Regions from separate parts of the Vibrio orientalis CIP 102891 genome, predicted to be linked through region 1. Evidence: predicted binding sites of a transcription regulator. Region 1 holds the regulator's gene; each other region holds the start of a gene.
What was found. Region 1 encodes MetJ, which represses methionine synthesis genes. Its sites were predicted from a motif close to TTAGACNTNTANANGTCTAA; they were not measured.

Region 1 (9,895 bases):
ATGCGCGTTCCTTCAATTGGGTCTACTGCAATGTCGACTTCGTCACCACCTACACCGACTTGCTCACCGATGTAGAGCATTGGAGCATCATCGATCTCACCTTCACCAATTACGATCTCTCCGCTGATCTCTGTTTTGTTGAGTAAGGTACGCATGACTTCTACTGCTGCACCATCAGCTGCATTTTTGTCGCCTCGACCAAGCCATTTGTAACCAGCTAGTGCTGCGCCTTCGGTAACTCGAGAAAATGCCATTGCTAAATCGCGTTTCATGATGACTCCAAAATTCAAGGAAAGAGAAAAATAAAAAACGGCAGAATTTTAGCATATCAAGAAGGAAACGTTTGCTTTTTTAATTGAACGACCATTGAACTGCATCAATCTAGTGGGTTAAATTGGTCATTGAGATTAACCAGCTCCCTAGATGTAAGGTGATTGTCAATTTGCGCTGTTTTTTTGACCGAATGGTGCAAAATATCAAATATAGGGAGTGTTTATCAGCTCTCGGCTGAGTAGAATGGAACAAAATAGGTTTTGCTACATCAGTGGTCAAAACCCTTATCCGAATAAATATAGGTAGGCTAAGATGTCTTTTGAAGTACTAGAACAACTAGAAACTAAAATCCAAACTGCAGTAGATACTATTGCCCTTCTACAGATGGAAGTTGAAGAGCTTAAAGAAGAAAAAGAAAAGCTAGCAACTGAAGCGAACGAACTACGCGAAAACCGTCAAGAGCTAGAGCAGAAAGCTCAACAGATGCAACAAGAGCACACTGCATGGCAAGAGCGCATCCGTAACCTACTAGGTAAAATGGATGAAGTAGAGTAATTGATACTTTACTTGAGTAGATCGAAAAGGCCGAACGTAATGTTCGGCCTTTTTGTTTTGAGTGGGATTTTTTGAGGCTTAGCTTAGCCTTGAGGGCGAACCCCCAGTGTATGACATAATGCGTAAGTCATCTCTGCGCGGTTTAGAGTATAGAAGTGGAAGTCTTTGACTCCTTCACGGCTTAGTGTTCTTACCATATCGATTGCTTGGCTAGCACCCACTAGCTGGCGGGTCGTTGGATCATCATCCAGCCCTTCAAATTGTTGCGCCATCCAGCCAGGTACTTTTACATTGTTCATTGCAGCGAAACGTGACGCTTGCTTAAAGTTCGAAACAGGTAGGATGCCCGGGACGATTTCTACATCGATGCCTGCAGCAACACTGCGGTCACGGAAGCGTAGGTAGCTTTCAACATCGAAGAAGAATTGAGTGATGGCGCGGTTAGCACCAGCGTCCACTTTACGTTTTAGGTTTAGCAGGTCTGCTTGAGCACTCTTTGCTTCAGGGTGGACTTCTGGGAAAGCCGCAACGGAAATATCAAAATCATGGCGTTCTTTCAATAGTGTCACTAGGTCAGATGCATACATTTCAGGCGCGCCGCCACCCGGTGGAATATCACCACGCAGAGCCACAATGCTTTGGATGCCATTTGCCCAGTAATCGTCAGCAATCTGGATAAGCTCTTCGCGTGAAGCGTCAATACAGGTTAGGTGCGGTGCTGCTACTAGACCTGTTTGATCTTTGATTTCTTTGATGATTGAATGAGTTCTGTCGCGCTCACCTGAATTTGCGCCGTAAGTAACAGAAACAAATTTAGGTTTGAGAGTTTTTAAGCGGTGTACTGAATTCCATAGAGTCTCTTCCATTTTTTCACTGCTTGGTGGAAAAAACTCAAATGACACATTGATATTGTCAGACAGTTCAGCGATATTCTGATTTAAAGCGTCAATATGACTGGCGTGTGTGTATCCCATCTTACTCTCCCTGTGGCCATCAGTGCCAAAAACTCAAAAATCCAAATCGACGTTTAGACGTCTATATGTCTACAGAATGTATTGAATACGATTTAATGTCAACCGTACGATTATGAATTTTTCTCAAGTTAATTATGAGTGAAGTTCAAGTTGAGTTGAAATCGATTCATGATGAGAGAGGAAGAGTATTAGGCGCAGTGATGACTGCGCCTATTTTGCTTAAAGTAAGCTAGAAAGGAGATTGAGATCCGACTGAATTGCCCCTGCGGTGACTTCTCTGCCAGCACCAGGGCCACGAATGACCAATGGGTTATCTTTGTACCACTTACTCTCTATCGCGAAGATGTTGTCACATGGTAAGAGATTGGCTAATGCGTGCTCTTTATTTAGCGCCTCTACGCCGACTGTAGCTGTTCCATTCTTTTCTAAACGTGCGACATACCTTAGGACCTTATCATCGCGCTGAGCCTTTTCTAGGCGCTCTGCGAGTAGCTCGCTTAGTATTTGGCTTTTATCTAAGAACTCATCTAAAGATACATCGGCAAGCTCTGCAGGAACTAAGCTTTCTACTTTGACCGATTCAGGTTCTAACGATAGGCCAGATTCACGCGCTAATATTACCAGCTTACGCATTACGTCCGACCCATCTAGGTCACTGCGTGGATCTGGTTCAGTCAGGCCTTGTTGCCATGCTAAGTCGACCAACTCTGCAAATGGAATCGTGCCGTCATATTGCTGGAATAGCCATGAGAGTGTTCCTGAGAAGATGCCTGAAAGTGCGATAATGTCATCACCACTTTCGCGCAGATCACGCACGGTATGGTTGATTGGTAGTCCAGCACCAACAGTAGCATTGTATAACCAGTGACGGTTGATTTTCGCAAATGCATCTTGTACTTGATGGTAGTACTCACTTGAAGCTGATCCTGCGACTTTGTTGGCCGATATTAAGTGCATACCTTGCTCGGCAATTTCAAGGTAGCGGCCCGCTAGAATTTGGCTTGCGGTCACATCCAGAACAACAACGTCATCATAGCCTTGTATCGCACCTAACCGTTCGATCCAATTACTCCCCTCGTGACTCATCGACTCTTCATCAAAATGCGCCGACACTTTGCTGGCATCAATGCCTTTATCATCGAACCAATAGGTTTGGCTATCGACAACCGCGACCAGTTCGAAATTCATGCCGTGGCGCTTCTCAAGCTCATTTTTTTGCTCGATAAACAGGTTGATCCAGCTAGAGCCAATATTACCTTTGCCACACAGAGCGATGGCAACCCGCTTTTGCGCTTGGAACAGTTGGCTATGAATTGATTTAACTAGAGGATTCGTATCCGTAGTACGCAGCACCGCCACTAAGCTTAAGCGAGATAATGATTCGGAGATAAACTCAATTGGTGCATTCTTTAGCTGCTGATAGAAACCGTAGCAATGATTGGCATTGGTTGTTACGCCTGCGCCAACGGCAGCGACCATTGAGTAGCCTTCTTTGAGCTTGATCTCGGCTTCAATTGCGGCATCTTGTAAATATTCTAGTGCACCACCTGCGATCTCTGCGGTATAGGCTAAACGCAGACATTGCTGGTCGGGCTGAGACTCATAAGTGAGAGGCTCAAGCTGTGCGCGCTTAAGGCTGGTTAGTACCTCATTTTCGACGCGTTGGAAGTCATGACCAGAGGCAAAGTTAAGCTCGATTAGGAGTACTTCATCAAGTGAAGAAATGATTTTGGCTCCGCGGCCAGATGCCAACACACGTTCAATACGGGTTGAACCAGATTCTGGCTGGTAGCTGCAACGTAGGTGCAGATCCATGGTGCTTTGCGCCACTGGTTGTAATGTACGACTGTGTAAAACTGGAGCCGCAAGGCGGGCCAGCTCACTGGCTTCATCTAAACGCAGTAGGGGCAGCAGACAAGCGTCAGAGACTAAACGTGGGTCAGCACTGTAAACGCCCGCGACATCGCTCCAAATCGTTACTCGGCTTGTTTCCGCTAATGCGCCGATAACCGTTGCCGAGTAATCAGAGCCGTTACGGCCAAGCAGTACGGTATGGCCTTGGCTGTCTTGAGCCATAAAGCCAGTAATGACGATACGATGATGAGAATGCTGTGCGAGAACTTCTTTAATCAATGGGTAAGAAGTGCCAAATTCAACTTCTGGTTGAGTGCCTGCTTCTGCACGAAGAAATGCACGTGCATCTTGGGCCACGGCTGGCAATTCGTTTTGATTAAGCAGTGCAGAGAGTAAGCGAGATGACCACATTTCACCGTGACCGAGAACCGCTGCCTTTTCGGCTTCGGTTAGCGGGTAGGTGAGTTCGCCAAGGGTACTAAATTCATCACGTAGTGTTGCTAGCAGTGGCTCACGTGCTTCTTCGCTTAGCAGTTCTTCAACTAACTCTACTTGAAATTGACGTAGGCTTTGCAGCTCTTCATGGGCAAGGCGGCCATCTTTACTCAGTGCGTCTAAAAAGGCGATTAGACGGTTAGTGGTTTTTCCTGCGGCGGATACCACAATCAGGTCGTCAGGCTTTGAGTATTCTTTGAGTATCCCCACCACACGACGGTAGCATTCTGGGTCTGCTAAGCTGCTACCACCAAATTTATGTAGCTGACGCTCGATAGACATTAGAATGCCTCCTTAGCTTTAGTAAATGCTTGCTGAAGGTCTTCAATTAAGTCATCAGCATCCTCTAAACCGACTGACAAGCGAAGCAGTTGTTGTGATACCCCCGCTTCGGCAAGTGCTTCTTCACCCATTGCTCGGTGCGTCATAGAGGCAGGGTGACAAATTAGGCTTTCTACACCACCAAGTGACTCGGCGAGTGAGAATAGCGCCAGCTCGCCAACAAAGTATTTCAGCTGTTCAAAGCTACCAGCAAACTCAAAACTTAACATTGAGCCAAAACCAGACTGCTGCTTCTTGGCAATCTCGTGACCTGGGTGATCCGGTAAGCTAGGGTGATAGATGCGACCAACTAACTCTTGAGTTTGTAGGTAGTCTAAGATCTTACTTGAGCTTTCCTCGTGCACTTTCATACGCGCGCCTAACGTACGAATACCGCGTAGCGTCATGTAGCTATCAAACGGTGTGCCGGTCGCGCCAATGCAGTTACCCCACCAAGCCAGCTCTTCAGCGTGCTGTTCTGTTTTGGTGATCACAACGCCGCCAATAACGTCTGAATGGCCGTTGATATATTTCGTTGTTGAGTGAATAACAAAGTCAGCCCCAAGCTCTAAAGGCTTTTGGAACACAGGTGTCAAAAAGGTATTGTCGACAGCGACAAGAGCGCCGACTTGCTTAGCCTGTTCACACACCTCTGCAATGTCGACCACGCGCACAAGTGGGTTTGATGGTGTTTCTAGTAGAATTAATTTGGGCTTTTTGGCGATAGCGGCTGCCAATGCTTGCTGATCGGACTGATCAACAAACTCGACTTTAAAATCACCTTTATTAGCGCGAGTGTTGAATAGACGGTAAGTACCGCCGTAACAGTCATGTGGTGCCACGATAAGGTCGTCTGGGCCTAGGAAGGCGGATACCCAAAGATTAAGTGCTGAGGTACCACAGTTAGTGACGACAGCGCCTTTACCGGATTCTAACTCGAACAGAGCCGTTTCAAGCAAACCACGGTTAGGGTTCCCTGAGCGGGTATAGTCGTACTTTGGTACTTCGCCAAATGCAGGGAAGCCATAGTTGGTCGATAGGTAGATTGGTGGAACAACTGCGTGATGCTGAGTGTCAGACTCGATACCAGTACGTACCGCGATTGTGGCTGGTTTGCGGGTGCTCATAAGTGTTTCCTTTCGAACTTTAGTGACTTCTAGTAGGGAATACGCTATACCTGTTGGTTGTTAGATATATGTTATTCCAATCCCATATCTGTTCACTTTACTTGTCATTTTTGTGGCCGTCAATACTTCTAGACGTCTATATGTCTTTGCTTATGGCCATAAATCCCGCTAAAATTGCGCTTTCTAATTTCAAACATAAATATTTACAAAAGGTGCGCAATGGCAGATTGGAATGGCGAATATATAAGCCCATATGCTGAACATGGAAAGAAAAGCGAACAAGTAAAGAAGATTACCGTTTCTATTCCATTGAAAGTATTGAAGGTATTGACTGATGAGCGTACGCGTCGTCAGATTAATAACCTCCGCCACGCAACCAATAGCGAGCTATTGTGTGAAGCATTTCTCCATGCTTATACAGGCCAACCATTGCCGACGGATGAAGACTTACGTAAAGATCGCCCAGACGATATTCCTGCAGAAGTGAAAAAACTAATGACAGAGATGGGTATTGAATTTGAAGCGTTTGACGAAGAATAATAAAAACCACAAGCACCTTAGTTTTTCGCTGTGAGCCAATACTGAATAGATACAAAAAAACCGCTCTCCATTGGAGAGCGGTTTTTTATTGTTTGTGATTTAAACTGATTAGTTTGCCATGTAGTTTTCTGGCATTTCTATACGAGCAACACCTGAGTCAACAGCAGCTTGAGCTACCGCTTTGGCTACGCGAGGTAGTAAGCGAGAATCCATTGGTTTTGGAATGATGTAACCCGGGCCGAATGAAAGCGCATCAACACCTGCTGCAATCAGTACTTCTGCAGGCACTTCTTCTTTTGCTAACTGACGAATCGCATCAACGGCGGCCAGCTTCATTTCATCGTTAATTTCACTTGCGCGAACGTCTAAAGCGCCACGGAAGATAAATGGGAAACATAACACGTTGTTTACCTGGTTAGGGTAGTCACTGCGACCAGTACCCATAATCAGATCGTCACGTACCTCGTAAGCGAGCTCTGGCTTGATCTCTGGATCTGGGTTCGAACACGCAAATACCACTGGTTTGTCTGCCATCAGCTTTAGTGCTTCTGGTGACAATAGGTTAGGACCAGATACACCCAAGAACAGATCCGCCCCTTCAATCACATCTTCTAGTGTGCGCTTGTCTGTATTGTTGGCGAATAGTTGTTTGTATTCGTTGAGATCGTCACGGCGAGTATGAATTACACCCTTACGGTCAAGCATATAGATCTTTTCGCGCATTGCGCCACATTTGATCAGTAGCTCCATACACGCGACAGCAGCGGCGCCAGCACCCAGACACACAATTGTCGCTTCTTCTAGTTTTTTACCTTGCAGCTCAATCGCATTAAGCATACCTGCAGCCGTTACAATGGCGGTACCGTGTTGATCATCGTGGAACACAGGTACATCACAACGTTCAATCAGCTGCTTTTCAATTTCAAAACAATCAGGTGCTTTGATGTCTTCAAGGTTAATACCGCCAAAGGTGTCGGCGATGTTTGCCACGGTATCAACAAACTCTTCAATCGTGCGGTGTTTTACTTCAATATCAATCGAGTCTAGACCTGCAAAACGTTTGAACAGAAGTGATTTACCTTCCATTACCGGTTTTGACGCTAGAGGACCTAAGTTACCTAAGCCAAGAATTGCAGTGCCGTTCGAGATAACCGCAACCATATTTCCTTTCGAAGTGTACTTGTAAACGTTATCGGCGTTTTGCGCGATTTCACGTACAGGTTCTGCCACGCCAGGGCTGTATGCTAGTGCAAGATCTTTTGCTGTTTCAGCTGGAGTCGTTAGTGCGACAGCGATTTTGCCTGGAGTAGGGTAAGCATGATAGTCCAGTGCTTGTTGGCGGAATTGTTCTTCTGGGGATAATTCTTGGCGATTGTCGTCTGACATGGGTGTAGGTACTCGTTAATAATTATAAATAATGGGGAAATCCATTTTAGAGTAACTAAGTCAAGCTGCATAGGTCAGAATGCGAGCTAAAGCAATAAAATGCGGTAAATGACTGGAGATAAGACCAGATGAATAGAGATATGGCTAGCGAACCTAAAATTTAGTAATAGATTACTCTGAGAAATGGCAATTTGGCTGGTGGCAGATAACAAAAAAGGACGCCTGAGCGTCCTTTTTTTCAATCAAGTCGAAGAAATTACTTCTTGCTTGAAAGAGCACCGAAACGCTTGTTAAAGCGATCAACACGGCCGCCTGTATCTACGATACGTTGCTTACCAGTGTAGAATGGGTGACATTTGTCACATACGTCTAGGTGGATAGACTCTTTAGCTAGAGTTGAGTTGAACTCAAAAGAGTTGCCACAAGAACAAGTTGCTTTAACAGCTTTGTATTCTGGGTGGATACCAGTTTTCATGGGATAACCTCAAATTAGGCCGTGTCGCTATCCGAATCTAAGCCGGACACCACACGTAGTGAAAAAAATAACTTAGATACCGCTACACTAAGGCGAGCCATATCCTAAGGCGCGATATAGTAATGAATACGTGAGCTAGGATCAACCAGTTTGAAGAGAAACTTGCTACTTTTTTAGCCATTATTGTTTTTGGCTGACTATTCAGCCTCTCTTTCCACTGCAAGGCTTTTCCCTTAGACTAATTACCGATTCCTTCCAACGAGCTTTTTATCAAACAATGCGACCTTTGATAGCCCGAGTTGCGCTACCCGTACCACTCGACAAACAGTTTGATTACCAGATTCCTAGTCACCTATTTCCTATCATCGGTGGCCGTGTTTCTGTGCCTTTTGGTCGCCAGACGTTAGTGGGTGTTGTCACGGCGTTTGCCAATGAATCTGAGTTCAGTCTTGATAAGCTCAAACCGATCAAGCAAGTTCTCGATAGCCAACCTGTATGGCCTGAAAAGCTTTACTCTTTACTGTTATGGTGCAGCCAGTTCTATCAATATCCATTAGGTGACACTCTACTCAATGCGATGCCAAGTGCACTGCGTAAAGGCAAAGCGGCGGACTTCGCCACGCTAGTGGAGTGGCAACTGACCTCAGCAGGACGTGATCAGTTAATGCAGGGGTTTGGTCGTGCGGTTAAGCAAGCTAAGGTGATGCACATGCTTGAAGCGGGCGCGCTACCTCATCAACGGTTTATTGATGAAGAGGTTTCCTCTTCGGTGCTGAAGTCACTCAGTGAAAAAGGTTGGATTGAATCGGTTGAAACTAAACCAGTTATTCGAGATTGGCGTCAACACGTTGAAGCTAATGTTGACAAGCCTAAGCTCAACTCAGAACAAGCGATAGCGATTGCGACGGTTAACAGTGGGGAAGGGTTCGGCTGTTACCTGCTTGAGGGGGTCACTGGATCGGGTAAAACCGAGGTGTACTTGAACTTAATTAAACCGATTTTGGAAAAAGGGCAGCAAGCCTTGGTTCTTGTGCCTGAAATCGGTTTAACGCCACAAACCATTAACCGCTTCAGAAAACGCTTTGATGTGCCTGTTGAGGTGATCCACTCCGGGCTGAATGATACCGAGCGTCTCAATGCTTGGCTTAGTGCCCGTGATAATGCCAGTGGTATTGTGATTGGTACTCGCTCTGCGCTGCTGACCCCTTTTGCGAACCTTGGCATCATTATCGTCGATGAAGAGCATGACGCCTCGTATAAGCAGCAAGACAGCTTACGTTACCATGCGCGTGATGTGGCAGTGATGCGAGCGAATAAAGAGCAGATCCCAATAGTATTGGGGTCGGCAACACCAGCGTTAGAGACGCTGCACAATGCGTTAGCGGGTAAGTATCATCATTTAGTGCTCTCTTCGCGTGCGGGGAGTGCGACCCCGACCACCAATAAAGTGCTCGATGTGAAAGGCCTATATCTTGAAAGTGGCCTATCTGCTCCCTTGATTGCCGAAATGCGCAAGCATCTTAAAGCGGGTAATCAAGTGATGCTATTCCTCAATCGTCGAGGTTTCTCACCCGCTTTGATGTGCCATGAATGTGGTTGGATTGCCGAGTGTAAACGCTGTGATGCCTATTACACTTACCATCAATCCAGCAATGAGATTCGCTGTCATCATTGTGGTTCTCAGCAGCCGATCATTCACCAGTGCCAAGGTTGTGGTTCAACGCATTTGGTGACGGTTGGTGTTGGGACCGAGCAGCTAGAAAAACAGTTGGCGGAGCTGTTCCCTGAATTTAAAACCATTCGTATTGACCGTGATAGCACGCGCCGTAAAGGTAGCTTAGAGAGTGCATTAGGGGCAATTCGTAACGGTGAATACCAGATATTGATTGGTACGC
Region 2 (9,895 bases), 520 kb from region 1:
CAACGATGAATGGCAGCTCAAGACCAACAGGGCCTAGAGAACCAGGGCCTGCGCCGATTAGTGCGCGAATCTCTTCTTCTGTTGCCATCTCTAACGGAGAAGCAACTTGAGGAAGGTTTTCTGCTTTCACTTCGTTTAGCTCGTGGTCACCACGAACGATAAGCGCGATGATATCAGCATCAACTTCATCAGATGCTTTAACGAATAGAGTCTTAACTGTTTTCTCGATTGGTAGATCGAACTGCTCTACAAGTTCAGCGATAGTTTTCGCGTTTGGCGTATCAACCAGCGTCATCTCTTGAGTTGGCTGCGCACGCTCACCAGCAGGTGCTGCCGCTTCTGCTTTCTCGATGTTCGCTGCGTAGTCAGACTCAGTAGAGAATGCGATCAGGTCTTCGCCGCTTTCAGCCAGTACGTGGAACTCTTGAGAACCGCTACCACCGATAGCACCAGAGTCAGCTAGAACCGGACGGTACTCAAGGCCCATACGATCGAATGCTTTACAGTAAGCATCGTGCATCGCTTGGTAAGATTTCTCTAGGCCAGATTTATCGATGTCAAAGCTGTATGCATCCATCATGCAGAATTCACGTGCACGCATTACGCCAAAACGTGGACGACGCTCGTCACGGAATTTAGTCTGAATTTGGTACAGGTTAAGTGGAAGCTGTTTGTACGAGCTTACTTCGTTACGCACAAGGCTAGTGATCACTTCTTCTGCTGTAGGGCTAAGAACAAACGGACGAGTATGACGGTCAGTAAAGCGAAGTAGCTCAGGACCCATCTTTTCGCTGCGTCCTGTCTCTTCCCATAGTTCAAACGGCTGAACAACGGGCATCAAAGTTTCGACAGCACCTGCATTGTCGATCTCTTGACGAACGATGTTTTCGACTTTACGCAATACACGTAGACCAGTAGGTAGCCAGGTGTAAAGACCTGAAGCTAGCTTACGGATCATACCTGCACGTAGCATAAGCTGGTGGCTTACTACTTCTGCGTCGTTTGGAGTCTCCTTCAGAGTAGAAAGAAGATAATTACTGGTACGCATTAAATTTATCCGTTTATTAAAGTTGATTACTCAAGCCAGAATGGACAGGAGTATGAAATCCCAATACAGGGAAATTTTCTAAGCCGTCTATAATATCAGCCAATTGGCTTTGTCAAAAGCATTCGATCGACGTAACCGTGACGAAATTGCCCTCAACAGTGAATTTTACGTTTAAGTCGAACAAGTTGACCGCATACTCTTTGTTATCGGCTTTGGTTTTCTTATAGGCTGGGCGAGGGTCTTGGGCTAAGACTTGCTCAATCACCTTACTCTCCATCCTCCCTTCCTTACGCGTTGCGAGTAGCGCTTCAGCCTGCTTAGAGAAGGTCACTTGAGCTGTTTCTGGCTCAAGATCGGCATATCCGCCAAGTGCACCTGCTACTGAGTCTGAATAAGGAATATAAGGCTTAATATCCACAATAGGGGTTTGATCGACAAGATCAACGTTACCCAGTTCAAGGTAGATTTGATCGCCTTGTTGTGTGACGCCTTTTAACTCAACCGCCGACATGCCAATACCATTAGGTCTGAATGTTGATCGAGACGCGAACACACCGATGCGTTCATTTCCACCCAAGCGTGGAGGTCTAACGGTTGGTTTCCATCCTGCTTCAAGATTTTGATCAAATAGAAATAGTAACCACACATGACTGAACTGTTCGATTCCACGCACAGCTTCTAGGCAATTGGCTTGACCTGTTAAGCGCACTCGAGAGGTTGCTGAAGGCACGAGCCTCGGCTGCCTCGGTACCGCAAACTTCTCTTTATAAGGTGATTCGATAAAGCCAATAGGTTCGATTGAGTACATGTTTCCGCTCTCAGTGATCTTTGATCTAGAAAATATCACAAAAAACCTTGATTTTCTTTTTGAGAATGATTATTAATTGATATGTTATATCATAACAATTAATGTGGAGAGGATAATGAAACAAGGCATTCACCCAGAGTATCGCCAAGTGGTGTTTCATGATACCAGTATCGATGAGTATTTTGTTATTGGTTCAACGCTACAAACAGACCGAACTATAGAATGGAAAGATGGCAAAACGTACCCGTACTTCACGGTGGAAGTCTCGGCTAAGTCACACCCTTTCTATACTGGCAAGCAGCGTGTGATTCAAAAAGAAGGACGCGTGGCTAACTTTAACCGTCGCTTTGCCCAGTTTTCAAAAGGAGAAGAGTAAATGAAGGTCGTTAAATCATTAAGAAGTGCAAAAAAACGTCATCCCGATTGCCAAATCGTAAAGAGAAGAGGGCGACTGTATGTCATTTGTAAAACTAATCCGAGATTCAAAGCGGTGCAAAAGTAGGCGCCTTTTAGGTGTGAACATTATGTAAAGCTGCTCAAAAAAACTCCCTCCTTAGTAGTTAAAGAATCAATTGAATGTGAAGAGTGATTAAATTCTGCGCTATACGCGATTTCGAGCAAGATTGGTTATTTTGCCGGTAGTTGAATCAGTAAGTTACAGTGCGATTTATAAACAGAATGAATGTATTTATACAAACTATAAATCTAACTTTGGTTGGTAAATTGGTGTTATTTGCTAAGTTTTTGTTCAAATGGCGTTAAATAATATGATTTATTACACACTTTGTAACATTTCGCATTTCTAATTGAGTCTTTTGTCGAGTACTCTGCGCTGGCATTTGGAACATTTTTGTCACAATTGCGCAGGAATAACTACAAGGAGGGAACAGATGAGTTCATCTGCTTCAATTAAACAAAATTCACCTAAGAAGCCACTATTTACCCGTTTCTTAGACGCTGTTGAATATTTAGGGAATCTATTACCCCACCCAATCACTCTATTTGCCATCTTCTGTTTAGCAATTTTAGTTGCATCAGGTATTGCAGGTTACTTTGATGTCTCAGTCATGGACCCTCGTCCAGAGGGAGCAAAAGGCCGTGCTGCAGATGGTATGATCCACGTTGTCAGCTTAATGAATGCTGAAGGCTTACAGTTAATCGTCACTAACCTAGTTAAAAACTTTGTTGGCTTTGCCCCTTTAGGTACAGTATTGGTTGCGATGTTGGGTGTTGCTATTGCTGAACACTCAGGTCTTCTTTCTGCGGCAATGCGCGGTATGGTAATGGGCGCTTCTAAGCGTATGGTTACTGTGACTGTGGTATTTGCTGGTATTATTTCTAATACAGCATCAGAGCTAGGCTACGTTGTACTTATCCCATTAGCGGCAATGCTATTCCACTCACTAGGTCGTCACCCGCTAGCAGGTCTTGCAGCGGCATTCGCAGGTGTATCTGGTGGTTACTCGGCAAACCTTCTTATCGGTACGGTTGACCCACTGCTTTCTGGTATTACAGAAACAGCAGCGCAAATGATTGACCCTACTTACACAGTAGGTCCAGAATCAAACTGGTACTTCATGTTTGTTTCTACGTTCTTCATTGCAATTACAGGTGCGTTTGTAACCGAGAAAATTGTTGAGCCAAAACTTGGTAAATACAACGATGAAGAAGCGTCGGAAGATCTATCAAACGACTCAATGGGTAAACTTACAGACCTAGAGAAGAAAGGTCTTAAGCTAGCTGGTCTGGCGGTTGTTGCAGTTTCTGCACTTCTCGCTTGGACAATCGTTCCAGAAGACGGCGTACTACGTTCAGCGACAGGTACGGTTGCAGGGTCACCATTCCTGAAAAGTATCGTAGCGTTCATCTTTGTATTCTTCGCAATCCCAGGCTTTGTTTACGGTAAAGTAACTGGCTCTATGAAGACTGACCGCGACGTGATTGATGCAATGGCGAAGTCTATGTCTTCTATGGGCATGTACATCGTACTTGTATTCTTCGCTGCTCAGTTTGTTGCGTTCTTCAAGTGGACTAACTTTGGTCAGGTATTCGCTGTAGCGGGCGCAAGCTTCCTACAGGAAATCGGTCTAACTGGCCCAATGCTGTTCTTCGCATTCATCCTAATGTGTGGCTTCATCAACCTGATGATCGGCTCAGCGTCTGCTCAGTGGGCAGTAACTGCACCTATCTTTGTTCCAATGCTAATGTTAGTTGGCTACGCTCCTGAAACGATTCAGGCGGCTTACCGTATCGGTGATTCAACAACTAACATCATCACACCAATGATGAGCTACTTCGGTCTAATCCTAGCAGTAGCGACACGTTACATGAAGAACCTAGGTATCGGTACATTGATTGCGACCATGTTGCCTTACTCAATCTGCTTCCTTGTGGGTTGGAGTCTACTGTTCTACATCTGGGTATTCGTATTTGGTCTACCAGTAGGTCCTGGTGCGGCAACGTATTACACGCCTTAATCTGTGTAGATAACCCAAATTTAAAAGCCAGAGCATTTGCTCTGGCTTTTTTGTTTTTAAGCGTGATTACTCACAGAGTTGACAAGTGATAGCGCTGAACTTTACTTATCTCTATGGATGAATTTCTTGGGGGATGAATCATTGGTAAGAGTATCGTTATGTCTAAACCTATGTTTTTTAACCAGTGCCTTAGCCTAAACACTGAAAAATTATGATTAGGCGTTTTGCTATATCGGTCTTAGGTTGCCTGTTTTCCTTCAATGTATCGAGCATGCCCTCAATACAGTTGGTTACGCTCGACTATCCTCCCTATATTGTCACTCAGGAAGGTGAGTTATCTGGTGTCGCCATCGAGCTAGTGGAGTCGGTATTTGAAGAGCTAGAGGTGCCAATTTCGATAGAAGTTCTGCCTTGGGCGAGAGCATTAAGTAATGTCCAGTTTGGTCGGGCTGACGCCATATTTACGGCGTTTAAAAATCCAACGCGAGAGGAGTTTGCTGATTTCAGCAACCAGGTACTATTCACGCAAAACATCAGCTTAGTTGTCAAAGCTAAGAGTGAAATTCTCAGTGATAATTTCTTAACCAGTGATTTGTCTAGTATTGCCGTATGTGTTGTTAATCGAGTGAGTTACGGTAAACGGATCGATGCCTTGCTAGCTGAGCGAAAATTTAGATTGGTCTTTAAGCGTAACCAAACTAAAGAGTGTGCCCACTTAGTGAGAACAGGGCGAGCTGATGTTTGGGTTAATAACGACTTTGGTGCGCGCAGCATCATGGCCAGTGAGCGAATGGAAGAGATCTTGGAGATATTATCTCCGCCTATTGAGGCAACGCCAAGCTATATCGCTTTTTCGAAACTCAAAGAGCATGCATGGCTAAGGGATAGATTTGATGAAGTGCTACGAGGCATGAAAGAAGATGGCCGTTATGAAGCGATTATTGATAACTATTTCGAACGCTTAAAAGAGCGAGAAGTAAAAGAAAAGGGCTGACGCATTAACGACAGCCCCTGTTGTTTATATAAGCGAGTAAGTGATTACCAACCTTTAACGACGCCACCTTGGAAGATGTCTGATGCCGCTGAGTAAACTTCTTCAGTTTGGTACGCTTTAACGAAGTTAACCACGTTTTCAGCTTGTGCATTGTCTTCACGTGCAACGATTAGGTTTACGTATGGAGACTCTTTATCTTCAACAAAAACGCCATCTTTTTGTGGAGTTAGGTTGATAGAGCTAGCGTAAGTGGTGTTGATTACAGAAAGAGCAACGTCATCTAGAGAACGAGGAAGCTGAGCTGCGTCTAGTTCAACAATAGTGATGTTCTTCGGGTTTTCTACGATGTCACGAACAGTTGCTAGAAGACCAGCGCCTTCACGTAGCTTAAGTAGACCTTGCTGCTCAAGAAGCAGTAGAGAACGACCTAGGTTAGTTGGATCGTTTGGTACTGCGATACGTGCGCCATCTTGAATCTCTTCAACTGATTTTACTTGCTTAGAGTAACCTGCGATTGGGTATACAAACGTATTGCCCGCAATCGTTAGTTTGTAGCCACGGTCAGTCACTTGCTGATCTAGGTATGGTTTGTGCTGGAATGCATTGATGTCGATAGAGCCATCATCCAGTGCCGCGTTAGGCGTTACGTAGTCAGTAAAGGTAACTAGCTCTACCTCTAGACCGAACTTCTCTTTAGCTACTTTAGCGGCTACTTCTGCAACTTGTGCTTCAGCACCTGCCATTACACCTACTTTAACTTTGCTTGTGTCGGCTTCTTTTTCGCCACAACCCGCTAGAACTAGTGCAGACGCTGCTGCTGCGATAGTCAAAAGACCTTTAAGACTGAATTTCATCACTATCTCCTTATGAATAAATCTGTGAATTGGTTATTTTTTTAGCGGTGATCAACGCGACGAACAATCGCATCACCAATAGATTGAATAATTTGTACTAGTACGATCAGCATCACGACCGTCACAGCCATAATCACCACATCATAACGGTGGAAGCCGTAGCGAATTGCGACGTCACCTAGACCGCCACCGCCGACAGTACCAGCCATTGCTGAGTAGCTCACTAGTGTTACTAGGGTAATCGTTACTGAGTTAACAATCGTAGGCATCGCTTCAGGAAGCAGTACCTTAGAAATAATTTGCATTGGTGTTGCGCCCATAGATTGAGCGGCTTCAACTAGGCCAGTTGGAACTTCTAGCAGTGCACCTTCAATCAGGCGAGCAACGAATGGAATTGCGCCAATCGTAAGCGGTACGATTGCCGCTGTTGTGCCGATAAAGGTGCCAACTAATAGCTTAGTCACTGGAATGATTGCCACCATCAGCACTAGGAATGGTACAGAGCGACCTACGTTGACCACTGCACCTAGAATGCCGTTGAGTTTCGTGTTCTCAAGCAGCCCACCTTTCTTAGTCGTATGAAGAATCACGCCGAGTGGAATACCAACGGCAAAACCGACAATACCCGCGACTGCAACCATGTAGAGTGTTTCCCACGTTGCACCCAGCAATAGGTTACTGTTGAGGCTCAGCCACTGTGAAATTTCATTAAAGGACATAACCTAGCACCTCTACTTTTACATTGTGCTCACGCAGGAACTCGATCGCTGCATTGTCATCTTGCTCATTACCAAATAGCTCAGCGACCATCATGCCGAATTTAACGCCGCCAGCGTAATCAAGATCTGAACTTAGGATGCTCACATCGATGTTAAATTTACGTGCAATCTGCGTCATTAGCGGCGCATCCACTGTTGCACCAGTAAATTCAAGGCGAACAAGTGGGTAGCTTCCTTCAACGCGAGTCTCTTGCAGGCGAGCTTGATAATCTTCTGGAATCGATAGATCGAGTGTCGAGCGAATAAATTGGTGTGCCAGCTCCGTTTTAGGATGAGCGAAAATCTCGCCAACCGTGCCTTTCTCAACCAATTCACCGTCACCAATGATTGCCACTTCATGACAGATACTTTTCACCACATCCATCTCATGGGTGATGAGTAGAATCGTGATATTAAGCTTACGGTTGATCTCTTTAAGCAGCTCAAGAATCGATTGAGTTGTTGCTGGATCAAGCGCGCTAGTCGCTTCATCACACAATAGAACCTTAGGGTCTGATGCCAGTGCGCGAGCAATCGCTACACGTTGCTTTTGACCACCACTTAAGTTTGATGGGTAGCTTTCATGTTTATCAGCTAAGCCAACCAGTTTTAGTAACTCAGTCACTTTTTCTGCAATATGGCCTTTATCTTTACCTGCAAGCTCTAAAGGTAGCGCCACGTTGTCAAACACGGTACGCGAAGAGAGCAAGTTAAAGTGCTGGAAAATCATACCGATGTTACGGCGAGCTTCACACAGCTCCGACTTTGATAGCTTAGTGAGATCGACTCCATCAACAATAATAGAACCCGTTGTTGGGGCTTCTAGCATGTTTACACAGCGGATAAGTGTACTTTTTCCTGCTCCGGACGAGCCAATAACACCAAAGATATTTCCCTGTGGGATCTGTAGGTTAATCTCTCTCAAGGCATGAATTTCCTTCGTACCTTGATAGAACACCTTATTTACTTGATTAATTTCAATCATCGAGAAACTCGTTTCAGATTAGGAGCAGTAGATTATTTTGAACTATATCTCATTTACTAGAGGATGCTATGGCTTTGCGGGAAAAGTGTCAATAGATATTTTTACGTCTAGACGTCTAAACGTATTTTTGGCCAAATCAATTCGTCATTAGATAGAGGCTAAGGCAATAAGCGCTAAGTTTGACCGCCAGAATATCATTAGACTTACCAAGCTTTGTCTCGCTATCACTGAGGGGAAAGCACTTTCGATAAGATGGCATATTGCAACGACTTGGGTATAATCTTCTTTATATAAAGCAAATAACGAGAAGCATATTTTGGCAAAACCAGCAGTCTTTTTAGATCGTGACGGCGTGATTAACGTAGATCATGGCTATGTACACGATGAGCACGAATTTGAATTTATCGAAGGCGTGTTTGAAGCGACGAAGAAACTGAAAGAGATGGGCTACTTACTGGTCTTGGTAACCAACCAGTCTGGTATTGCACGTGGTAAGTTCAGTGAAGACCGCTTCCTAGATTTAACTCAATGGATGGATTGGAACTTTGTCGATAATGGCGTTGAGTTCGATGGTTTTTACTACTGTCCGCACCATGCTGAACATGGTCAAGGTAAGTATAAAGAAGATTGTGATTGTCGTAAGCCAAAGCCTGGTATGTTTATCTCTGCCCGTGACTTCTTGAAAATTGATATGGCTAACTCTGTCATGGTTGGTGATAAAGCTGAAGATATGATGGCAGCAGAGGCCGCTGGCGTAGGGACCAAGATCTTAGTCCGTACGGGTAAACCGGTGACAGAAAAGGGTGAGGCGATTGCTTCCGTGGTGCTTGATAGCATAAAAGATGTCCCAGCATATCTGACTAAATAAACTCTAATAGGTCGCCACGTGCGGCCTTTATTATCTCTGGAGGTTTTGATGAAGTATCGTTCATTATTAGTCGCTCTTGCGGGAGTGGGTCTTATCGGTTGTTCATACAACGTAGTAGAACCTAAGAGCGCATACCAAGGTGAGTTTAAGAGTTACGCCTGCCAAGATGATAAAAGCTTTAAGGTGGCCTACATGCCAAATGAGCCTAAAGCTTTATTACGCCTTGCTGAAAATGACTACCGTCTAGCTCGGGTACGTTCAGGGTCGGGTGTAAAGTATATTCTTGATGACGGTACTTCTGAGACGATGAATCCAGTGACGCTTTTCACAAAAGGCAATCAAGCTCGTTTAGAGTTGGGGCGAGTCGTTTACAAAAACTGTGTAACCGAAGAATAATAGCCTATCCTAACCAGGAGGTAGAATATGTGCCTCCTTCACTTCACTTAAGCACCCTAAGCATCTATGAGCAAAAAACTAACCATTCTTGATATTGCAAAACTGTCTGGCGTTGGTAAATCGACTGTATCTCGAGTACTGACTAATGATCCGAAAGTAAAACCAGCGACACGTGAAAAAGTCGAACGCGTGATTCAAGAGTCAGGTTATGTCCCTTCTAAGTCTGCACAGTCTATGCGTGGTGGTAGTCAAAAAGTGGTTGGGGTGATTATCTCTCGCTTGGACTCGCCATCAGAGAACAAAGCTGTCGGCAGCATGCTCAATACACTTTATGCTGCAGGTTATGATGTGGTGATCATGGAAAGCCAATTCGATCGTGATAAAACTAATGATCACCTTGATGTGCTAAAGAAGCGTAATGTCGATGGTGTGATTGTGTTTGGCTTCAGCGACTTTGATCTTGATAAGCTCTCGAGCTGGCAAAATCGTAGCGTTGTCATCGCAATGGATACCGATAAAGTCTCTTCGATTAACTACGATAATGCTCTAGTCATCACCAAAGCTCTAGAGTACCTACAAGAAAAGGATATCGACAATATTGGCTTTATCGGTGTCGACCCTAGTGACAAGACCACCGGTAAGTTACGCCTCGACGCCTACCTAAACTGGTGCCAGCGTCATTCGGTAGAGGCCTGCTATCAAACGGG
Region 3 (9,895 bases), on a different contig from region 1:
AGGTCGTTAAAGTCGAAGTGGTACAAAAGTAATGACAGACTAAGCTGGTTTAGCGTTTTTACGATATAAGAAAGGTAGCCAATCTAAGCTACCTTTCTTACATGTTCTGAGAGTTATGACTCTTGCTCTGCGGTGCTACTTTCTGAATCCATCTCTTTTTGCGCGAGCTTAGCTTTTTCGATCATTGGGGTAATGGTTGACCCTTGAACGAGGATGGAGAATACGACAACAGAGTAGGTCATTACCAAAATGATTTCTTTTACGTCGATGAGCTTATCCTGGATGACCCAAATACCAGAAGGAATTGAGAGCGCCATTGCTAATGCAAGACCACCACGTAGCCCGCCCCAAGTTAAGATCTTAACAGACCAAGGGTTATACTTACGGTAGCGCTTAAACCCGATGTAGGATAAGAAAACACTCAGATAACGGGACGCGAGTACCAGTGGAATAGAGAACGCCATCAAAATCCAGTCTTCTTTGTGGAATTCGAACAGTAGCATCGACATACCGATAAGCAGGAATAGTACGCCATTAAGGAATTCATCGACGAGCTCCCAGAAGTGATCTAGATGGTCTTCACTCTCTTTCGAGAAACCGATGAAGCGAGTCCAGTTACCGATCATAATGCCCGATACCACCATAGCGAGTGGGCCTGATACGTGCAGCACTTCTGCGAATGCATAACCTGCGGTAGGAATACCAATAGTGAGTAGCAGTTCCATTGAGTGGTCATCGGTGGCACTAATTAAATAGTGGAATACAAGACCTAAGACAAAACCATAGGCAATGCCACCAAGGGCTTCTTGGGCGAACAACATGGTAACACTGCCAACTGTTGGAGCCTCGGTGCCAAATGCGATGGTGAAGATAGTGACAAAGATAACTAAACCAAAGCCATCATTGAATAAAGATTCGCCTTCAATTTGAGTAGAAATGCGTTTTGGCGCATCGAGCTTTTTAACAATGGCTAAAACTGCAATTGGGTCAGTTGGTGAAATCAATGCACCAAACAGTAAGCAGTAGACTAAGTCAAACTGAATGCCGATAAGTTGGCAGAACCAGTAGAGTACGAAGCCAATAAAGAAAGTAGAAAATAGCGTTGCGGCTAATGCCAAAACGGTGATTTCCCATTTTTGATCTTTCAGGTTCGGCAGTTTGATACCTAAACCACCAGCAAATAGTAAGAAGCCTAAAATGCCTTTGAGCAAAAAGTCTTCAAAATTGATGCTTGCAACAGTATTAGAGGCAATCTCCGTTAACTGAAACCAGTCGTTCTGGCCTGCAATTAGAATTAATAGGGAAAGCATCATCGACCCAGCAGTAATTGCAATGGTGGTTTGCATTTTACCTATCTTACTGTTTACAAACGCAATCAACATAGCCGCTGCAGATAGAAAGCAAAGCGTGTAATAGACTGACATTAAACTCTTACCATGTAACAAAATGTGAATAGGAATTTTCTGCCTAGTTCGCTCAAATAGCAAACATTATTTGTCAGTTTAAAGTCATCAATTTCCTTATTTAGACGTCTAGACTCCTTTTTAATGTGTGATAGGATGGAACGATAACTAAAGGAATGAGGCTGTACTGTGGGAAGTAATGTAAGGCAACAGATTGAAGCTCAACTAAAGCAACGTATTCTTTTGATTGATGGTGGTATGGGCACCATGATTCAAGATTACAAACTGGAAGAGCATGATTATCGTAGTGAGCGTTTTGCTGATTGGCATTGCGACTTGAAAGGTAACAATGACCTTTTAGTGCTTTCTCAACCAAAGCTGATTAAAGATATCCATCTTGAGTATCTAGAAGCTGGCGCAGATATTCTTGAAACCAACACATTTAACGCGACCACTATCGCGATGGCTGACTATGACATGGAAAGCCTCAGTGAAGAGATTAACTTTGCAGCCGCTAAGTTAGCTCGTCAAGCCGCTGATGAGTGGACTGCGAAAACACCAGATAAGCCTCGTTACGTTGCTGGCGTGCTTGGCCCTACTAACCGCACATGTTCGATCTCTCCTGATGTTAACGATCCGGGCTATCGTAATGTTAGCTTTGATGAGCTTGTGACGGCTTATTCTGAGTCGACACGAGCACTGATCAAAGGTGGCTCAGACCTTATTCTTATCGAGACTATCTTTGATACGCTTAACGCTAAGGCATGTGCCTTTGCTGTTGACTCGGTATTCGAAGAGTTAGGCATTGCTCTTCCGGTTATGATTTCAGGTACGATTACTGACGCATCGGGTCGTACTCTCTCTGGTCAAACGACAGAAGCATTCTATAACTCTCTACGCCACGTGCAGCCAATTTCATTTGGTCTTAACTGTGCTCTTGGCCCAGATGAGCTTCGTCCTTATGTCGAAGAACTATCTCGTATTTCTGAATCATTTGTCTCCGCGCACCCTAATGCCGGTTTACCAAATGCGTTTGGCGAATATGACTTATCTCCTCAAGACATGGCTATTCACGTTAAAGAGTGGGCTGAAAGTGGTTTCTTAAACCTTATTGGTGGTTGTTGTGGTACCACCCCAGAACATATTCGCCACATGGCCGAAGCTGTTAAAGATGTTATCCCTCGTGTTTTGCCTGAATTGACCGTCGCTTGTCGCCTATCGGGCCTAGAACCACTTACCATTGAAAAAGAAAGCTTGTTCATTAACGTAGGTGAACGTACCAACGTGACAGGCTCAGCGCGCTTTAAGCGATTAATTAAAGAAGAGTTATATGATGAAGCGTTAGATGTCGCTCGTCAGCAAGTTGAAAATGGTGCCCAGATCATCGATATCAACATGGATGAAGGCATGCTTGATGCAGAAGCGTGTATGGTGCGCTTCCTTAATCTTTGTGCTTCAGAGCCTGAGATATCCAAAGTGCCAATCATGGTTGACTCTTCTAAATGGGAAGTGATTGAAGCGGGCTTAAAATGTATCCAAGGTAAAGGCATCGTTAACTCAATCTCCTTAAAGGAAGGTAAAGAGAAATTCGTTGAGCAAGCTAAGTTGATTCGTCGTTATGGCGCTGCGGTTATCGTGATGGCCTTCGATGAAGTTGGGCAGGCTGAAACTCGTGAACGTAAGCTACAAATTTGTACTAACGCCTATAACATTTTGGTTGATGAAGTTGGTTTTCCGCCAGAAGACGTCATTTTTGACCCAAATATCTTTGCCGTTGCGACGGGTATTGAAGAGCACAATAACTACGCAGTGGATTTCATTGAGGCAGTCGCTGATATCAAACGTGATTTGCCACATGCGATGATTTCCGGTGGTGTTTCTAACGTTTCGTTCTCATTCCGCGGCAACAACTACGTGCGTGAGGCGATTCATGCTGTGTTCTTGTATCACTGTTTCAAGAATGGCATGGACATGGGTATTGTTAACGCTGGTCAGCTTGAAATCTACGATAACGTGCCAGATAAGCTGCGCGAAGCGGTAGAGGATGTGGTTCTAAACCGTCGTGATGATTCGACAGAACGACTGCTTGATATCGCTGCGGAGTATGCAGGCAAAGGCGTCGGTAAAGAAGAAGACGCCTCTGCACTTGAGTGGCGTACATGGCCAGTAGAGAAACGTCTTGAACATGCTCTTGTGAAAGGCATCACCGAGTTCATTGTTGATGACACGGAAGAGGCGCGTGTTAATGCATCTAAGCCACTAGAGGTGATTGAAGGGCCTCTAATGGATGGTATGAACGTTGTTGGTGACCTGTTTGGTGAAGGTAAGATGTTCTTACCGCAAGTTGTGAAATCTGCGCGGGTAATGAAGCAGGCGGTTGCTCACTTAGAACCTTATATCAACAAAGAAAAACAAGCTGGATCTTCAAACGGCAAAATCTTATTAGCGACAGTAAAAGGTGATGTGCACGATATTGGTAAAAATATCGTTGGTGTTGTTCTGCAATGTAACAACTACGAGATTATCGACCTTGGTGTGATGGTGCCATGTGAGAAGATCCTTAAGGTCGCCAAAGAAGAGAACGTCGATATCATTGGCTTATCTGGTTTGATTACCCCATCACTGGATGAAATGGTGCATGTTGCCAAAGAGATGGAGCGCCTTGATTTTGATTTGCCCTTGTTGATTGGTGGTGCAACGACATCGAAAGCGCATACTGCAGTAAAAATTGAACAGAACTACAGTAAACCCGTTGTGTATGTAAACAATGCTTCGCGTGCCGTAGGTGTGTGTACTTCGTTGTTATCTGATGAGTTGCGCCCTGCATTTGTTGAGAAGCTCGATGTAGATTATGAACGTGTACGTGATCAGCATAACCGTAAGAAGCCTCGTACTAAGCCAGTGACGTTAGAGCAAGCCCGTGCCAACAAGGTCGATATTGACTGGGATAACTACACTCCCCCAGTACCGGTTAAGCCGGGTGTACATGTGTTTGATGATTTTGATATCGCGACACTGCGTAACTATATCGACTGGACTCCATTCTTTATGACTTGGTCGCTGGTGGGCAAATATCCGAAGATCTTTGAGCATGAGGAAGTGGGTGAAGAAGCTAAGCGCCTGTTTAATGATGCTAATGAGTTGCTAGACCGAGTTGAGAAAGAAGGCTTAATGCAAGCGCGAGGCATGTGTGCACTCTTCCCAGCAGCAAGTGTTGGCGATGATATTGAAGTCTACACTGATGAGTCTCGCACTGAAGTGGCTAAACTATTGTGTAATCTACGTCAGCAAACTGAAAAGCCGAAAGGATTCAACTATTGCTTATCTGATTACATTGCACCGAAAGAGTCGGGTAAGAAGGATTGGATTGGTGCTTTTGCCGTGACTGGTGGTATTAACGAGCGTGAGTTAGCGGATGAGTACAAAGCCCAAGGTGATGACTACAACGCGATTATGATTCAGGCAGTTGCCGATCGATTAGCGGAAGCATTTGCTGAGTGTTTGCATGAGCGTGTGCGCAAAGAAATCTGGGGCTATGCCGCCGATGAGAACTTGTCGAACGATGAGCTGATTCGAGAAAAGTACCAAGGTATTCGTCCAGCTCCAGGTTATCCAGCCTGTCCAGAGCACACTGAGAAAGGTCCTTTGTGGGAGCTAATGAAGGTTGAAGAAACCATTGGCATGACACTCACATCAAGCTACGCAATGTATCCAGGTGCGTCTGTATCGGGTTGGTATTTCTCACACCCTGACTCGCGTTACTTCGCGATCGCTCAGATCCAGCAGGATCAAGTCAAGAGTTACGCTGATCGTAAAGGTTGGGATATGCTTGAAGCTGAGAAGTGGTTGGGGCCAAACATTAACGGCTAGTTACTAACTTATGGATAAAATAAAAGCGCAGTTATCACGACTGCGCTTTTTTGTATCAGCTAATTAGCGTTAGATTAGAATGGTTGCTAAACCTAAGAACACCGATAGACCAATCACATCGGTCACGGTGGTTAGCGCCATACCGCCAGCAAGGGCAGGGTCGATATTCATCTTCTTTAACAGAATTGGGATAGTTACCCCTGCGATGCCCGCGACGAGTAGGTTGGTTAGCATGGCTGCAGAAATAATCCCACCTAGCATCCAATTGCCTTTCCAAGCCACGACAATACCGCCAATGATCAATGCCCACATGATGCCGTTGAGTAAGCCGATTGCTGCTTCTTTCATTAGTAGTTCGCGCTTGTTGGAGTCACCGATATGCCCCAGCGCTAGGCCACGAATGACAAGTGCAACGGTCTGGTTACCCGCAACACCACCCATTGATGGAACTATGGTCATTAATACCGCGATGGCAGCCATTTGATCCAAGGTGGCTTCAAACATATTGGATACAGAGGCTGCGGCTAGCGCTGCAAGTACGTTGGCACCTAACCAGATACTACGTTTACGTGCAGATTTAACCACAGGTGCGAAAGTGTCTTCGTCATCATCCATACCCGCCATACTCATCATTGAGTGTTCGGCATCTTCACGGATAACATCAACTACATCGTCGATGGTGATACGACCAACAAGGTGCTGGTTTTCATCAATGACTGGCGCGGATACCCAGTTACGACGCTCAAACAGGCTAGCGATATCGGAGTCCATCATCGTAACTTCGATCGCTTCGTCAGCATCTTCCATCACTTCACTCACTTCAATGTCAGGTTGAGTGGTGATAAGTGTGGTGATTGGCAGCTGACCGATGAGGCGATTTTCTTCATCAATCACGTAGAGGGCGTCAGTCGCCTCTGGCAGCTCGCCCTTCATACGTAGGTAACGTAGAACAACATCAACATCAACATCACCACGAATGGTGATGACGTCGGTGTTCATTAGGCCACCGGCGGTATCTTCCGGGTAAGAGAGGGCAGTTTCGACCAGTAAGCGTTCTGCCGCATCCATCTGCGATAGAACTTCGCGGGAAACGTCATCAGGAAGACTACGTAGTACGTAGGCCACATCATCGGTTTCCATGCCTTCAGTCGCTTCGGCGAGCATCTCGGGTGCCATTTTTGACACCAGATCATCTTTCACATCCTCATTCAATTCATCGAGGATCTCACCATAATCTTCAGGATCGGTAAGTTGCCAAAGTACTTCACGACTCTTACGTGGCGAGGCTTCTAACAGATGGGCAATATCTTCTGGTTCCATGTCCTGTAATTGGCGACGGACATGGACAAAACGGCCATTTTCTAATGCTTCTGTGACTTCTTGGAGGGCTTGGTGAGCTTGGTCGAATTCTATTTGCTCTGCCATTGGTTCCCCCTGACTCTATAAGCTTACAATGCTAAGGATAGTAACTTAATTTTAGAATGGATTTAATAAGTTAATGTTAAGGAAGGCAATTTAATCAGTTGATAGGCAAGTATTATTCATCTTCGTCGAATTTATCTTCAATAAGATGACACACCGCTTCTAAGGCTGGATGAGCATCACTGCCTTCGGCGCTGATAGTAACGTGCTCACCTTGAGCGGATTCAAGCATCAAGAGTCCCATGACACTGTCGGCGGTCGCTTCTTTGCCTTCGTGATTCTGAATGGTGAGAATCGCATCGAATGATTGAGCTAACTCAACAAGTTTTACAGCAGCACGAGCATGAAGCCCTAAACGGTTTTGGATTAGAACTGTACGACTTTGCTGCTGCATAAATTATTCCTTATGATTTTTCTCTAATGATGCATGGCGAATTTGCACTTGATGGCCCATTTCAGCAAAGTATTCGCCAATCTGCTGAGTGAGATAGACTGAGCGGTGTTTTCCACCGGTACAGCCAATCGCTACAGTCAGGTAGCTGCGATTGTTTTTCTCAAGTAAAGGTAACCAATTCTCAATGAATTTTTGAATTTGCTGCTTGAGATCCATCACTTCTTGGTGGCTTTCCAAGAAAGACTTGATAGGCGCATCGAGACCAGTCAATGGACGCAAATCAGGTTCCCAATGAGGATTTGGCAAAAAGCGTACGTCAAAGACGTAATCAGCATCACTCGGCAGGCCATACTTAAAGCCAAATGATTGGAATACCATCACCAAATCTTTACGTTCTCGGCCTTCGATACGCATGCGAACCGTTTCACTTAGATCGTGCAGTGACTGGTGGCTACTATCAATCACCAAATCTGCATTCTCTTTTAGGGGGGAGAGGATGCATCGTTCTTTAGCAATCGCTTGTTCAAGAGAAGTATTTTCGAGGCTTAACGTCAGTGGGTGGATACGACGCGTTTCACTATAGCGTTTGAGCAGAGTCTCTTTATTGGCATCTAAAAACAGCACACTGACATCAGAGCCCTGTTTTAGCTTAGTGAGAACATCTTCGACTAAGTTCGGCTCAGCAGGCAAGTTGCGAATATCAATACTGACCGCGACATTCTGCTTACTTGATTGCACCGACTGGACAAAGGCCTCAAGCATATCGACAGGAAGGTTATCGACACAGTAGTAACCAAGGTCTTCGAGCACTCGCAGCGCGACGCTTTTTCCTGCACCTGAGTAACCGCTTACGACGATAAGACGCATTATTGGCTAACCATGATGTCGTAAAGTTCTTGATCGGACTGAGCTTTACGAAGCTGTTTTAAGACCTGCTTATCGTTAAGTCGTTCTGCCATACTTGAAAGAGTTTTTAAGTGTTCTTTGCACTGTGCGTCTGGCACTAGCAAAGCAAAAAGTAGGTCAACAGGACGGTTATCGATCGCATCAAATTCCACGGGTGACTCGCATTGAAGCAAAACTGCTATCGCTTTGTCACTTGAGTGCATACGAGCATGGGGAATGGCAATTCCATTTCCAATGCCAGTACTACCCATTTTTTCACGGCTGAGCATACATTCAAACAGTTCGGTAGAATTTTGCCCTGTTTGCTCAGCAACTAGTTCACTGATCATTTCAAGGGCTCGTTTTTTACTAGTACATTGGACTGCACTTTTCGTGCAGTCCAATGTTAGGATTTCGCTTAGTTGCATGGTGTTAGTGGGCGTTTAGCTTTTCTTTGTGCTTATTGAGTTGTCGAACAAGTTTGTCGACCAGAGAATCTATTGCTGCATACATGTTTTCATCATCAGATGAAGCATGAATCTCAGCTTGGTTTACATGAAGGGTAGCTTCTGCGATTTGACGGAGTTTTTCAACTTTTAATACCACATGAATACTGTTGATATGGTCAAAAAAGCGCTCAAGCTTTTGAAACTTTTCGTTTACGTAGTCTTGCATTGAATCGGTTAGATCAACGTGATGGCCGGTAAGATTGATTTGCATAGACTTTCCTTCTCGGTTGTTGGCCTAAAGCAGGCGTTTGCGCTGACTTGAAGGAGCGATACCTAATGATTCACGGTACTTCGCTATTGTTCTTCTAGCGACCTGAATTCCTTGGTCAGCAAGTAGAGCTGCAATTTTGCTATCACTCAGAGGCTTGGCGCTATTCTCTGCAGCGACCAGCTTCTTAATCAGTGCGCGAATTGCAGTGGATGAGCACTCCCCACCATTGTCAGTACTGACGTGGCTAGAAAAGAAGTACTTCAGTTCAAAAATACCACGCGGAGTGTGCATATACTTCTGTGTGGTAACCCTTGATATGGTCGACTCATGCATATCGACGGCTAATGCAACGTCATTGAGCACCATTGGTTTCATCGCTTCTTCACCATACTCAAAGAAATCACGCTGATGTTCAACAATACACTTAGCAACTTTGAGCAGTGTCTCGTTTCTACTTTCTAAGCTTTTAATTAACCATTTTGCTTCTTGCAAATTGCTGCGAATGTACTGGCTGTCTGGACTACTGCCTTTGCCTAGCGCGGCATACTGCTGGTTAACTTTAAGTCTTGGAATGGAATCTGGGTTAATTGTGACAACCCATTTACCGTGATCTTTAAATACAGACACATCAGGAATAACATACTCTGCATGCTCTGAAGCTATGCGGCTTCCCGGTCTAGGGTCAAGTTGCTGAATCAGTTTTAGAACTTCGCGTAACTCAGCTTCTTTAAGCTTAGTTTCCTTGATAATCAGCTTGTAGTCGCGATTACCGAGCTGGTCAATATGATTGGAAAGCACTAACTTGGCTTCTGCTAACCATGGTGTATCTTCAGGGTAAGTGACCAGTTGTAGTAGCAAGCAATCTTGCAAGTTGACGGATGCCACACCGAGTGGGTCAAATTGTTGAATACGTTTACGAACCGCTTCGATCTCTTCGATTTCAATCTCTTCGTTATCAAAGCTTTCGAGAATATCTTGAGTTGAGACAGTCAGATAACCGTAGTCATCAATCGCATCAATCAAAGTGAGTGCAATCGTTCGGTCTGTCTCACTAAATGGAGTCAGATCAAGTTGCCAGATCAAGTAATCGTATAGAGATTGAGTGGTTTCACCTTGATAAACAGGCGTGTCATCATCTAGGGCTATGCCAGTACTACCTGTGTTGGCACTGTAGACATCATCCCAGGTGGTATCGATCTCT

Region 2: the regulator MetJ is predicted to act here: its motif matches at 8,024-8,043, upstream of metN (methionine ABC transporter ATP-binding protein MetN).
Region 3: the regulator MetJ is predicted to act here: its motif matches at 1,525-1,544, upstream of metH (methionine synthase).

Annotation. Positions count from the first base shown of each region.
Region 1 covers NZ_ACZV01000005.1:2,346,652-2,356,546, reverse strand. Annotated here, with positions in the region: gene glpX (class II fructose-bisphosphatase) at 1-272, opposite strand, end outside; gene zapB (cell division protein ZapB) at 586-828, shown strand; gene metF (methylenetetrahydrofolate reductase) at 912-1,802, opposite strand; gene VIA_RS21485 (bifunctional aspartate kinase/homoserine dehydrogenase II) at 2,022-4,433, opposite strand; gene VIA_RS21480 (O-succinylhomoserine (thiol)-lyase) at 4,433-5,599, opposite strand; gene metJ (met regulon transcriptional regulator MetJ) at 5,819-6,139, shown strand; gene VIA_RS21470 (malic enzyme-like NAD(P)-binding protein) at 6,248-7,525, opposite strand; gene rpmE (50S ribosomal protein L31) at 7,782-8,000, opposite strand; gene priA (primosomal protein N') at 8,278-9,895, shown strand, end outside.
Region 2 covers NZ_ACZV01000005.1:1,823,928-1,833,822, reverse strand. Annotated here, with positions in the region: gene VIA_RS19070 (proline--tRNA ligase) at 1-1,048, opposite strand, end outside; gene tsaA (tRNA (N6-threonylcarbamoyladenosine(37)-N6)-methyltransferase TrmO) at 1,161-1,856, opposite strand; gene VIA_RS19060 (type B 50S ribosomal protein L31) at 1,972-2,232, shown strand; gene ykgO (type B 50S ribosomal protein L36) at 2,233-2,358, shown strand; gene VIA_RS19050 (AbgT family transporter) at 2,747-4,333, shown strand; gene VIA_RS19045 (substrate-binding periplasmic protein) at 4,605-5,327, shown strand; gene VIA_RS19040 (MetQ/NlpA family lipoprotein) at 5,372-6,181, opposite strand; gene VIA_RS19035 (methionine ABC transporter permease) at 6,223-6,900, opposite strand; gene metN (methionine ABC transporter ATP-binding protein MetN) at 6,890-7,924, opposite strand; gene gmhB (D-glycero-beta-D-manno-heptose 1,7-bisphosphate 7-phosphatase) at 8,241-8,792, shown strand; gene VIA_RS19020 (MliC family protein) at 8,841-9,188, shown strand; gene treR (trehalose operon repressor TreR) at 9,255-9,895, shown strand, end outside.
Region 3 covers NZ_ACZV01000002.1:3,967-13,861, forward strand. Annotated here, with positions in the region: gene VIA_RS00825 (DedA family protein) at 1-32, shown strand, start outside; gene VIA_RS00830 (cation:proton antiporter) at 114-1,424, opposite strand; gene metH (methionine synthase) at 1,593-5,273, shown strand; gene mgtE (magnesium transporter) at 5,343-6,698, opposite strand; gene VIA_RS00845 (HPr family phosphocarrier protein) at 6,811-7,089, opposite strand; gene rapZ (RNase adapter RapZ) at 7,093-7,956, opposite strand; gene ptsN (PTS IIA-like nitrogen regulatory protein PtsN) at 7,956-8,402, opposite strand; gene hpf (ribosome hibernation promoting factor) at 8,407-8,694, opposite strand; gene VIA_RS00865 (RNA polymerase factor sigma-54) at 8,719-9,895, opposite strand, start outside.